Regions from separate parts of the Clostridium kluyveri DSM 555 genome, predicted to be linked through region 1. Evidence: predicted binding sites of a transcription regulator. Region 1 holds the regulator's gene; the other holds the start of a gene.
The links. Region 1 encodes NrdR, which represses ribonucleotide reductase genes. Its sites were predicted from a motif close to CACNANATNTNGTG; they were not measured.

Region 2: a site for NrdR is predicted at 1,831-1,844, ahead of CKL_RS18290 (anaerobic ribonucleoside triphosphate reductase). Genes of this name have one in related genera too.

The regions. Positions count from the first base shown of each region.
Region 1 is NC_009706.1:1,379,767-1,389,060, forward strand. Features, by position in the region: gene sigE (RNA polymerase sporulation sigma factor SigE) at 1-491, shown strand, start outside; gene sigG (RNA polymerase sporulation sigma factor SigG) at 565-1,338, shown strand; gene CKL_RS06615 (YlmC/YmxH family sporulation protein) at 1,394-1,663, shown strand; gene nrdR (transcriptional regulator NrdR) at 1,735-2,190, shown strand; gene pgeF (peptidoglycan editing factor PgeF) at 2,342-3,070, shown strand; gene CKL_RS06630 (response regulator transcription factor) at 3,129-3,824, shown strand; gene pnpS (two-component system histidine kinase PnpS) at 3,834-5,561, shown strand; gene CKL_RS06640 (phosphate ABC transporter substrate-binding protein) at 5,730-6,617, shown strand; gene pstC (phosphate ABC transporter permease subunit PstC) at 6,715-7,620, shown strand; gene pstA (phosphate ABC transporter permease PstA) at 7,617-8,504, shown strand; gene pstB (phosphate ABC transporter ATP-binding protein PstB) at 8,517-9,266, shown strand.
Region 2 is NC_009706.1:3,810,278-3,813,942, reverse strand. Features, by position in the region: gene CKL_RS18305 (YhfM domain-containing protein) at 112-951, shown strand; gene CKL_RS18300 (ferredoxin) at 1,112-1,300, shown strand; gene CKL_RS18295 (hypothetical protein) at 1,406-1,597, opposite strand; gene CKL_RS18290 (anaerobic ribonucleoside triphosphate reductase) at 1,862-3,665, shown strand, end outside.

The DNA of each region.
Region 1 (9,294 bases):
TTGAAAACACAGGAGTAAATGTAGAAGATTTAGTATCTGTAGGAACCATAGGACTTATAAAGGCAGTAAATACCTTCAATCCTGAAAAAAAGATAAAATTAGCTACATACGCTTCAAGATGTATAGAAAATGAAATACTTATGTATTTAAGAAGAAATAGTAAGGTAAAGGCAGAAATTTCTTTTTATGAACCTTTAAATGTAGACTGGGATGGAAATGAATTATTGTTGTCTGATATTTTAGGAACAGATAATGATGTGGTGTATAGCTTTATAGAAGATGAAGTGGATAAGCAGCTTTTGGTAATTGCCATGAAAAAATTAAGTGACAGAGAAAAAGAAATAGTTAATTTAAGATTTGGGTTAAATGGTAAAAAAGAAAAAACTCAGAAGGAAGTTGCGGACTTGCTTGGTATATCCCAATCCTATATTTCTAGGCTTGAGAAGAGAATAATAAGAAGACTAAGAAAAGAAATAAATAAAATGTTATAAGTTTGTCTTTAGTATAAAATTCAGCGTCTTAGTAAATACTTAAAATGCTATATATTCTAAAGGGGCTGATTACATGATAATTAATAAGGTTGAAATTTGTGGCGTAAATACATCAAAATTGCCAGTTCTAAAAGAAAAAGAAATGAAGGAACTCTTAATAAAAATGCAGCAGGGAGATAATGATGCTAGAGAAAAATTTATAAAAGGCAATTTAAGATTGGTGTTAAGTGTAATACAGAGATTTAATAACAGAGGAGAAAACGTAGATGATCTATTTCAAGTAGGATGTATAGGGCTTATAAAGGCTATTGACAATTTTGATTTAAGTCAGAATGTTAAATTTTCCACTTATGCAGTACCTATGATTATAGGAGAGATAAGAAGATATTTAAGAGATAACAATTCAATAAGAGTGAGTCGTTCTCTTAGAGATATTGCATATAAAGCACTGCAGGTTAGGGATAAATTAATAAGGGAAAATAATAAAGAACCTACTATATCACAAATAGCTAAAGAACTGGAATTGCCAAGGGAAGAAGTAGTATTTGCACTGGATGCAATTCAGGATCCTGTATCTTTATTTGAACCTATATATCACGATGGTGGGGATGCAATTTATGTAATGGATCAAATAAGTGATACAAAAAATGTTGATGAGAATTGGCTTGAAAATATATCTATAAAAGAGGCAATGAAAAAATTAAACGATAGAGAAAAATTAATACTTAACTTAAGATTTTTCGATGGAAGAACTCAAATGGAAGTAGCACATGAAATAGGAATATCACAGGCGCAAGTTTCAAGATTAGAAAAAACTGCATTAAGGCACATGAGAAAGTATGTATAAAATTTTGAATTTATTGTTTGGTTTATATTAATAAAAAGATGGAGGGATTACATATATGGAATTACAAAAAGATTTATTTTCTTTAACTAATTTAAGAGATATGGAAGTTATAGATATAAATACGGGAATAAAGTTGGGATTTATAAAAGATTTAAAAGTAAATTGCAAGGAACATAGGATAATATCTATTATTCTACCTTCCCAAACAGGTAAAGTATCTTTTTTTAACAAAAATGAAGATTTGGAGGTACCCTGGGATAATGTGAGAAAAATAGGGGTGGATGTAATTTTGGTAGATGGAGAAAATATATCGGATAAAAAGTAATAATTAGTAGAATTTTCGTTCTAAAGGTGTATAATTATTTATATACTATATTAAAAAGGACGTGAATAAAATTGAAATGCCCTTATTGTGGATATGGAGAAAGTAAGGTGGTGGATTCCAGAGCTACAGATGACAAAATGGCTATAAGAAGAAGAAGAGAGTGTTTAAAATGTAATAAAAGGTATACAACCTATGAAAAAATTGAAAATGTTCCCCTGCTTGTCATAAAGAAAAATATGAGTAGGGAGTATTTCGATAGGACAAAAATATTAAATGGACTTATGAAAGCCTGTCAGAAGAGACCTGTTTCAAGAAAACAGATTGAAGAAATAGCAGATGAGGTGGAGAAGAAAATAAGTAACAGTGTACTCACAGAAATAAATTCCTCTGATATAGGGGAAATGATTATGGAAAGTTTAAAAAAAGTAGATGAAGTATCTTATGTGAGGTTTGCATCTGTATATAGGCAATTTAAAGATATAAATACTTTTATGGAAGAGATAAAAAATTTAATTTCTAATAGATAAAGTGGTCAATAGATATTCACCACTTATTTTTTTTTACCCCCGATTTGTTAAATCAAAGTTAAAAAAATATATATACTGCTATTGTTTGATAAAGAATGTTAAAATATATTTAAATAAAGTTCATTATAAAGCTAAAAATATGGAGGATAATATGGAGAGAATTTTAATTGAAGGGTATGAGTTTATAAAGATAAATTTTCCAGGGGCATCAGCGGTATTTTCAACGGCTAAAAATAACTTGAATTTTAACAAGCTAGAAGACATGGGGAGAAAAAATATTAATAATTTGAAAGGTTGGTTCAATCTAAAAAATATAGGATATTTAAATCAAGTTCATGGATGCGACAGTATAATTTATAAGGGCAATCTAGAAGATGCAGATGGAATAATTACAAATGTACCCTATGAGGCTGTAGGAGTATTTAATGCAGATTGTGCTCCTGTGCTTTTATACGATAGAAAAGAAAAAGTTATAGCGGCAGTTCATAGTGGGTGGAGAGGCACTTTATCCTGTATTGTTTTAAAGACCATAGAAAAACTTCAAAAGGATTTTAAAAGTAATCCTTTCAATATATCAGCATGTATAGGACCACATATATGCAGCTCTTGTTATGAGGTGGGGGAAGAGGTAATAAATGAGTTTAAAAATTCAACTTTTTATAAAGATAAATATATATTTGAAGGACGGAATCTGAGTTTAAAAGAATGCATTTTATACCAGTTAAAAGATAGTGGAGTACGGGATGAGAATATAAATTCCCTGGATATTTGTACTTCTTGTAACACAGAATATGATCTGTATTCTTACAGAAAAAATAAATATCAGGGAAGACTTTTTTCTTTTATTTATCTCAATTCTCCTGTAAATTGTGAATCGTGAATTGTGAACTATGAATTGTCAACTGTGAATTGTGAATTGTATAAAAGGGGTGCGATTTATGTCAAAAGAAAAAATATTAATAGTAGATGATGAAGAGCATATATGTGAACTTATTAAATTCAATCTTGAAAATAATGGATATAAAACTATCATAGCTTCAGAAGGAATGGAAGCACTAAAAATAGCAAAGGAGGAAAGACCAAAACTTATTTTGCTTGATGTCATGCTTCCGGGAATGGACGGGTATGATGTATGCAAAGAAATAAGAAAAGACGAGTCGATAGCCTCTACTCCTATAATGATGATAACTGCCAGAGGAGAAGAATTTGACAAGGTTCTGGGATTGGAACTTGGGGCGGATGACTATATTACAAAACCTTTTTCTGTAAGAGAATTATTGGCTAGGGTGAAAGCTATACTAAGAAGAACTGCTATAAAAACTTTAGATAAGTACTATGTGTTTGGAGACATAAGTATAGATTTTGACAGACATGAAGTGCTTAAAAATGGAGAAAAAGTAGAATTGACACTTAAGGAATTTGAACTTCTCCAGATGCTTATAAAAAATAAAGGCAGAGTTATGACCAGAGATTTTCTGCTTGATAAGATATGGGGATATGAATATGTAGGGGAAACTAGAACTGTAGATGTTCATATAAGGCACATAAGACAGAAGATAGAAAGCTGCGATAAAAAACCTAAATATATTGAAACCATACGTGGAATTGGCTATAGATTTAACTGGAAAGAGTAACGGGATAAAATGAAAAAAAAATTAATGTTATCTATGGTATCTACCCTTATATTTAGTATGATAATAGCTACGTTGCTATTTATACTGATTGAAAATCGCGAATATATAAAAAATATGAAAGATACTTTAAAATTAAACAATGAAATCATAATGAATATAATAAACAATGAAAAAATAGAGGATAAAAGCAGTTTTCTTAAAAAAATCTTTTCAAATGAAATTATGAGGGTAACTCTTATAGATAAGAATGGAAAAGTTCTTGGAGACTCCATGGCAGAGGAGTACACCATGAGTAATCATAATTGGAGAAAAGAAGTACAAGAAGCTAGGAAGTATGGAACAGGATATGATATCAGAATAAGTGATACCACCCATAAAAAAACATTATATTTTGCTACTGTCTTTGAGAATGGATATGTAATACGAAGCTCATTAACTATGCAGACAATAAAAGGATTTGAGAATAATTATTTAAGATATTATATGTTTATAATGTCCTTTTCAATATTAATATCTTTAATCTTTGCTTCAAAACTTTCAAAATCAATAGTAAGACCTTTGAAAAAACTTCAATATACTACTTTTAGTATAGCTAGTGGCAACTTAAATAAAAGGGTTATAATTAATTCTAAAGATGAAATAGGAAGGCTTAGTAAAACTTTTAATCACATGGCGGATAAACTGGAAAATACCTTAAAGGACTCCATAGATAAAACAAATAAACTGGAAGCTATACTAAAAAGTATGGATAATGGAGTGATAGCAGTGGATACCAGTTATAAAATTATAATGATAAATCCCTATGCAAAAAAAATATTTGGAATTTCAAAAGATGTAATAGGGGAAAATTTAATGGACAGTATAAGAGATTTTGAATTGGAAGATATATTTAAAAGCGTAAAGAAGGAATATAAAGAGATTAGAATATTAAGACCTAAAGAAAGGGATTTAAGAATAAAGACAGATTATATTATAAATAGTAATGAAAAAATAGGTATAGTGGCGGTAGTTCAGGATATAACGGATATAAAAAGACTAGAAAATATGAGATCACAATTTGTAGCCAATGTTTCTCATGAACTAAAAACTCCCCTTACATCCATAAAGGGATTTGCAGAAACTCTAAAATATGTGGAAGATGTAGAAAATAGAAATAAATTTTTAAACATAATAGATGATGAAGCAGAGCGTCTTACACGGCTGATAAATGATATACTTACACTTTCTCATATAGAAAGTAATGAAATGGATAAAATAGAGTTTATAGATATAAATGGAATAATAGATGATGTATGTTATATGATGAAACCTTTTGCAGATAAAAAGCATATAAAAATCAAGAAAATAAGCTGTGAAATGCCTGATATATGGGGGGATGCAGACAGGTTTAAACAGATGGTTATAAACTTAGTGGACAATGCAATAAAATATACCAATAATGGAGGATGGGTTAAAGTTGGTACAGCATTTCAGGAGAATGACTGTTTAATATGGGTAGAAGATAATGGAGTAGGTATCTCTAAAGAGCATCAGGAAAGATTATTTGAGAGATTTTATAGAGTTGATAAAGCAAGATCCAGAAGTCAGGGAGGGACAGGGCTCGGCCTTGCTATAGTAAAACATATAACTTTAAAATTTAGTGGCACTATAGAATTAAACAGTGAGATTGGCAAGGGCAGTAAATTCACAGTTAGAATACCTATAGATATTAATAATAAGCATAGATATGATAATTGAATAATTATATAGATTAGGTTAACATCTGATATATTTAAAAATATTGGATGTTAATTTTAATTAACATAGCTATAATAAAGGATTAACTTTAGTGGAATATTATAAGTACTGTGGAAATTGAAGTTGTTTTTTTATATGAGGTTAAATCTTAAGGAGGTCTATATTATTATGAATATAAGAATACGAAGAGGTTTTTTAGCAACTATGGCTATTGTACTGACTATGGGAATATTCACAGGCTGTGGAGGAAATAATAGTACGGAAGAGGGAGATAAGAGCAGTAATCAGGAATTATCCGGTTCAATAACTTTGGCAGGTTCTACTGCGCTTCAGCCACTGGCAGAACAAATAGGTAAAACATTTTCAGAAAAAAATCCAAAGGTAACTGTTAATGTCCAGGGAGGAGGAAGCGGTACAGGATTAAATTTGGCACTGCAGGGTACGGCAAATATAGGAAATTCTGATGTAACTGCAGAATCCAAGCTGGATGCAGATCAAGCAAAGCAGCTGGTAGATCATAAAGTTTGTGCTATAGGCTTTGCAGTAGTAGTAAATCCTAATGTAGGAGTTGATTCTCTGACTAAAGAACAGATACAGAAGATATTTACAGGAGAAGTCACTAATTGGAAGGACTTAGGCGGAAGTGATATGAAAATAAATGTTATAAACAGGACTAAGTCATCAGGCACCAGAGCTACATTTAAAGATACTGTAATGGGTGGAAAAGAGGAAAAAGAAGGACTTGGAACAACACAAGACTCCAATGGAAATGTTGAAAATGCAATTAAGACCACAGAAGGATCTATAAGCTATTTAGCACTATCTTATTTAACAGATGCAGTTAAGGACAATGTTAAAGCTTTAAAAATAGAAGATGTTGAAGCTAGTTCAGAAAATATAATTTCAGGTAAATATCCATTTTGGTCTCATGAACATATGTATACAAAGAGAGAAGCTGAAGGTGTGACAAAAGCATATATAGATTATGTATTAAGTGATGAAAATAAAGAAACCATAAAGAAGCTTGGATATATCCCTATGAGTGATATGAAATAGAAATTATTTTTAGCTGGCTGTTTAAACAGCCAGTTATTTATAAAATAAAATTTTGAGGTCGGTAAATATGGAAAAAAAATCAGTTGGGTTATCAAAGATGACAAATATAGAAAAAAAGTCATTATGGTATAAACTAAAAACAGAATATATAGGCAGATTTTTTGCTACATTTTGTGGAGCTATGATTATAGTTCTTACTTTAAGTATAATATTTTTTATAACTTCAAAAGGTATGGCCACTTTTGTAAAAAGGGGATATCCTCTATGGGAATTTTTATTTAGTTCTAAATGGGCACCAGACGGCAATGCTCCAAAGCTTGGAGCACTTATATTTTTTGCAGGGTCTACCTTTGTTTCTTTAGGGGCGGTTATAATAAGTGCTCCCATAAGTATAGCCCTTGCTGTATTTATGCATTACATATCTCCTAGGATAGGTTCTAAAATATTGCAGCCTTCGCTGGAATTATTTGTAGGTATACCCTCTGTAGTATATGGATGGATAGGATTTAGCGTACTTATACCATTTTTAAAGAACAGTTTTCATGGAATTGGCTTTAGTTTAATAGCAGGTATATTGGTTCTAAGTATAATGATACTACCTACCATATCCAGTATATCTGCAGATGCAGTAAAAACTATTCCAAAAAGTTACATGGAGGCATCTTATGGATTAGGGGCAACCAGATGGCAGACCATAAGTAAAGTAATAGTTCCCTCTGCTAAAAATGGCATACTTACAGGAGTGGTATTAGGACTCGCTAGAGCTTTCGGAGAAGCTTTGGCAGTACAAATGGTAATAGGAAATACCATAAAATTTCCGAGTGGTCTTTTAAGTCCTACATCTACTATGACTAGTATTTTAACCATGGATATGGGAAATACAGTGTCTGGGACTGCATGGAATGATGCACTATGGTCTCTGGCATTGTTTCTTTTAATAATTTCTTTTGTATTTATTTTAATAATAAAGGCCATTGGAAAAAGGAGTGAGGTTAAAAGATGAATGCTAAAATGAGAGATAAGTTATGGACTGGAGTTTTTTATGGATTGACTGTTTTTATAGTACTCATTTTGGTACTTTTAATAGGATATATACTAGTTAAAGGCATGGGATTTTTAGAACCGTCTTTTTTATTTGGAGAAGCCAAATTTGGGGAATCAGGAGGTGGTATAGCCCCTCAGTTATTTAATTCTTTTTATATGTTAATAGTGGCACTGCTTATAAGTGTTCCTTTTGGCATAGGGGCGGGGATATATTTATCCCAATATGCAAAAGAAGGGATATTTTTAAATATAGTAAGATTATGTATAGAGACCATGGCATCATTACCTTCTATTGTAGTTGGATTGTTTGGCCTTTTAATATTTGTAAACATGACAAATTGGGGTTTTACTCTTTTATCAGGAGCCTTTGCCATATCTGTATTGAATTTACCTGCTTTAACCAGAGTAAGTGAAAATGCCATAACTGCAGCTGCTGCACCTGTAAGGGAAGCCAGTTTAGGTCTTGGAGCCACCAAATGGCAGACCATAAGCAAAGTGATTCTTCCATCGGCTATACCACAGATATCTACAGGCATAATACTTGCTGCAGGCAGAATATTTGGAGAAGCTGCGGCTCTTTTATACACGGCGGGTATGAGTGCACCTAAATTGAATTTTTCCTATATGAGTTTAATTGATAGGGGGTCTTCCTTTAGTATAATGAGACCTGCAGAAACTTTAGCGGTATATATATGGAAATTAAATTCTGAGGGAATGGTACCTGATGCGGCCCAGATAGCCAATAAGGCGTCTGCAGTTTTAGTAATTATGGTACTGCTTTTTAATCTTATAGCCAGGGTATTAGGTAGAAAAATATATGAATCATATACAGGTAAGAAATAAGGGGGAGAGTTGATGAATATAATACAGACAGAAGACCTTGATTTATATTATGGTTCCAATCAAGCTCTTAAAAAGATAAATCTAGGTGTGGAAAAAAATTCTGTTACAGCTTTAATAGGACCTTCAGGATGTGGAAAATCAACTTTTTTAAGAACTTTAAATAGGATGAATGATTTAATAGATTCGGTTAAAATTGAAGGGGAAGTATTTTTTGAAGGTAAAAATATATACAGAGATTATGACGTTATAGATTTAAGGAAAAGAGTTGGAATGGTATTTCAAAGTCCTAACCCATTTCCCATGTCTATATATGATAATGTAGCCTATGGGCCAAGAATACATGGTATGAAGAAAAAAAGCATATTAGACGAATTAGTAGAGAATAGCTTAAGAGATGCAGCCATTTGGGATGAGGTGAAAGATAGATTAGACAGAAATGCACTTGGCCTATCTGGAGGACAACAGCAAAGGTTGTGCATAGCAAGAACTCTTGCTGTACAGCCAGATGTACTTTTAATGGATGAACCTACTTCAGCACTGGATCCCATATCTACATTGAGAATAGAAGAACTTATGGATGTGTTAAAGAAGAAATATACCATAATAATAGTGACTCATAATATGCAGCAGGCAGGGAGAATATCCGATTATACTGCCTTTTTCTTAAATGGGGAAATTATTGAAGCCGAAAAAACAGAAGATATTTTTTATAAACCTAAAGATAAGAGAACAGAGGATTATATCACAGGAAGATTTGGCTAATTTTACTGAAAATACTTTTTAAATATTG
Region 2 (3,665 bases), 1.5 Mb from region 1:
AGTTCTTCTAAGGTTCAGATGGAGATAAGTATTTCTCTATAGCAAACTCCAACTGAAGCTAAGAATCACTTTATGGTGGATTTACAATATTGTTAACAGTAGGTGAAGGTAATGGATGGGGTTGTAAAAAAAAGAATCAATATATTTTTTATACTAATTGTTTTAACAGGAATATTTTTATTATGCGGATGTAGTAAATTAGATCAGTTAAAGGTCAAAGCTGGACTAAAAAATTCTGATTTTGAGTATATAAAGCAAGGCAAGGTGAAAGAAATAACTATTCAAAGTACCAGAGATCAAGGATTTAAATTTGTAGTTACTGATCAAGATACTATTGAGGATTTATATGATACTTTGGCTTCGGCTAAAAAGGTGCCTAAAAAATCTTCTCTGCAGCCAGATTATACACTGGAAATAATGGAGACAAATAATAAGATTCATAAATTTTCGTATATAGCAGGACTTGATAAGGACGAAGCAGGAAATCTCTATAATGGAAAGCAAATATACATAGTACCAAAGAGGATAGATAATAATATAATAAATAGTTTTTGGAATATAAGAACGCCTCCAAGCAACTTTACAGAAGTATATTATGGTTCCATAATAGAAACATTAAATAAATATTTTAAGGATAAGGATAAAAAAATTGGAATAAGTTTCAATGAAGATATAGATGCAGCAAGATTCATATTGTCTACAGACTTAGAGGAATTTAAATCTGAGCTTACTGATAAATTTAAGAATGCTAATATTGGAAATAATGATAAGGAAAAGTATGATGTATGGGTTACAGTAAAAACGGAAGGGTATAAGACTACATTGTATAAAGCTACTATTAAATTTTGGGATGTAAAAAAGAAAAGTGAGAAGATCTATTATATAAAGGACGTTTATGAAAATGGAAGATGGAATGTTACTATATCTGAAGACAAATTAGAAGGATTTTAAAATAATTTTAATTCATCTATAATAAATCATATTTTTGAGAATACTAAAATAAGCTTTCTTGGATGTAGAAAGTATGTTTTATAATTTCATGATTATAGATGAAAGGGGTGAAAATCCCATTATATATTAATTATAATATAATTAATATGGGGATAATATTATGAAAGCATTAGTCGATAAAGCCACCTGTATAAGTTGTGGATTATGTCCAGAGGTATGTCCAGATGTGTTTGATATGGATGATGACGGGAAAGCAGTAGCTGCGGTAAATGAAGTACCAAAAGCTTCTCAAGATTCTGCTAAAGAAGCTGCAGAAGGCTGTCCTGTTTCTGCTATTACAGTAGAATAGATATTGTAAAATTAAATAACAGACTGTGTATAAATTTATCATGAAGTATTTAAATTAATATTTTTTAAGAGGGTTTATACACAGTTTTTTATTGTTTTTGTGTTTTTAAAATATATTCATAGGGTATATATCATTTAGTTTATCATTTAAAGTAGGTGAAGAATTAGGATTTATATTTACTCTATCACCTATTTTTGAATTTGAAGGTAGATGAGTAATATTTACATCTTTAGTAGTTCCATCTTGAAAACTTATAAGAGCATGAGAAACATTCATATCAATTATTTCTCCAATCATAAAATATTTCCTCCTCAAAATTTAATTTACATACTTTATTTAGTGTTAACTATGTATTTAATTATTATTCATATTTTACTATATAATACATAATAAAATATCAAGTACCATTTAGGGATAATAATTAAAAGAAATGGAAGAAATATGACTTAGAGAGTTTGTTAAATTGTGATAAAGCTAGATTGCAAAATTGATATTTTAAATTTTACATAGTATAATGAATAATACATATACACAATATATAGTAGTTAGGAGGCATGATGTATGCTACATGTTGTGAAAAGGGATGGTAGAAAAGTAGAATTTAATTCTATAAAAATAACTAATGCCATAAAAAGTGCATCAGAAGAAATTGGCTATGAATTAAAAGAGAGTGACTTTATAGACTTAACTCAAAAAGTTATAAAAGAAATAGAAGAGCTTAATGTAAAAGAAATAGAGGTTGAAGAAATACAAAATATAGTTGAAAAAATTCTTTTAAAAAATGGTCATAGAAAAATAGGATTGGTATATTCAAATTATAGAAGTGAAAGAACTAAAATAAGAGATATAAAATCAGATCTTATGAAGGTTATTGATAAGATAGGCGTAGAAACGGATAGAGACAATGCTAATGTAGGAAATAATTTTAGTTCTAAACTACTTAGAATAGCTAGTGAATCAAATAAATGGCATAATCTGGGGACTATGCCGAAATATTTAGCAAAAGCCCATGAAAATGGAGATATATATTATCACGACTTAGATAGTTATAATTTAACTATCAATTGTCTTCATATACCAACTAAAGAAATGCTCTTATATGGGTTTAATACGGGATATGGGAATATTAGAACTCCAAGGAGAATAGAATCTGCGGCAGAACTTTCCTGTATATTATTGCAATCATCTCAAAATGACATGTTTGGCGGACAGTCTCATCCTGATTTTGATAATGATATGGCTGTTTTTGTAGAACCTACGAGAAGGGAAATAATACAGTATCTTAAGGAAGTAGGAGTAGAAGAGCATAGGATAAAAGATATTTCGGAAAAACGGTTAAGAAAAAATGTAGAGCAGGCAATGCAGGGGATAATTTACAATTTAAATACTATGCATTCAAGGGCAGGCTCACAGGTACCTTTTAGCTCAATAAATTTAGGAATACCCAAATCCAAAGATGCGGCTTTAGTATGCGAGGTATTTTTAACTGAATATGAAAAGGGGCTGGGAAAGGGAGAACAGCCTATATTTCCCAACATAATATTCAGAGTTAAAAAAGGAGTGAACAAAGAACAAGATGATCCTTATTATTATCTATTTAAAATTGCATGTAGAGTAGCTTCAAAGAGAATGAATCCTACTTTTATGAATTTAGATGCTGATTTTAATAAAGCGTATTATGATAAAGGCGTAATACCAGCTACTATGGGATGCAGAACTTATGTGTGTTCAAATGTGAATGGAGAACCAGGGACAAAAGGAAGAGGAAATATAGCGCCGGTGACAATTAATTTACCTAGGCTAGGAATTTTAGCTAAGAAGAATATAGATAAATTTTTTGAACTATTAGACAATAGATTAAATTTAGCTAAAGAATCTCTAATGCATAGGTATGGTATTTTAAAAAGGTTAAAAGTTAAAGATTTACCTTTTGTAGCAGGTCAATGTCTTATGAAAGGCTCTGAAAATTTAAAATTAGATGATTCTATAGAGCCTATATTAAAGCAGGGTACCTGGGCCATAGGCTTCATTGGACTTGCGGAGACATTAATTGCGCTAACGGGAAAACATCATGGTGAGGATGAAAATTCAAGGGAACTTGGAGTGAAAATAATTTCTTATATCAGAAAATATACAGATAAATTTATAGAACAGACTCATCTGAATTGGAGTTGTTATGCTACACCTGCAGAGGGTCTAAGTGGGAAGTTTATATTACAGGATAAAAAGATATTTGGAGAAATACATGGTATAACGGATAAAGACTATTATACTAATTCTTATCATATACCTGTAGGATTTCCAATATCTATAAAAGATAAAATAGATATTGAAGCTCCTTATCACAAAATTTGTAATGGTGGAC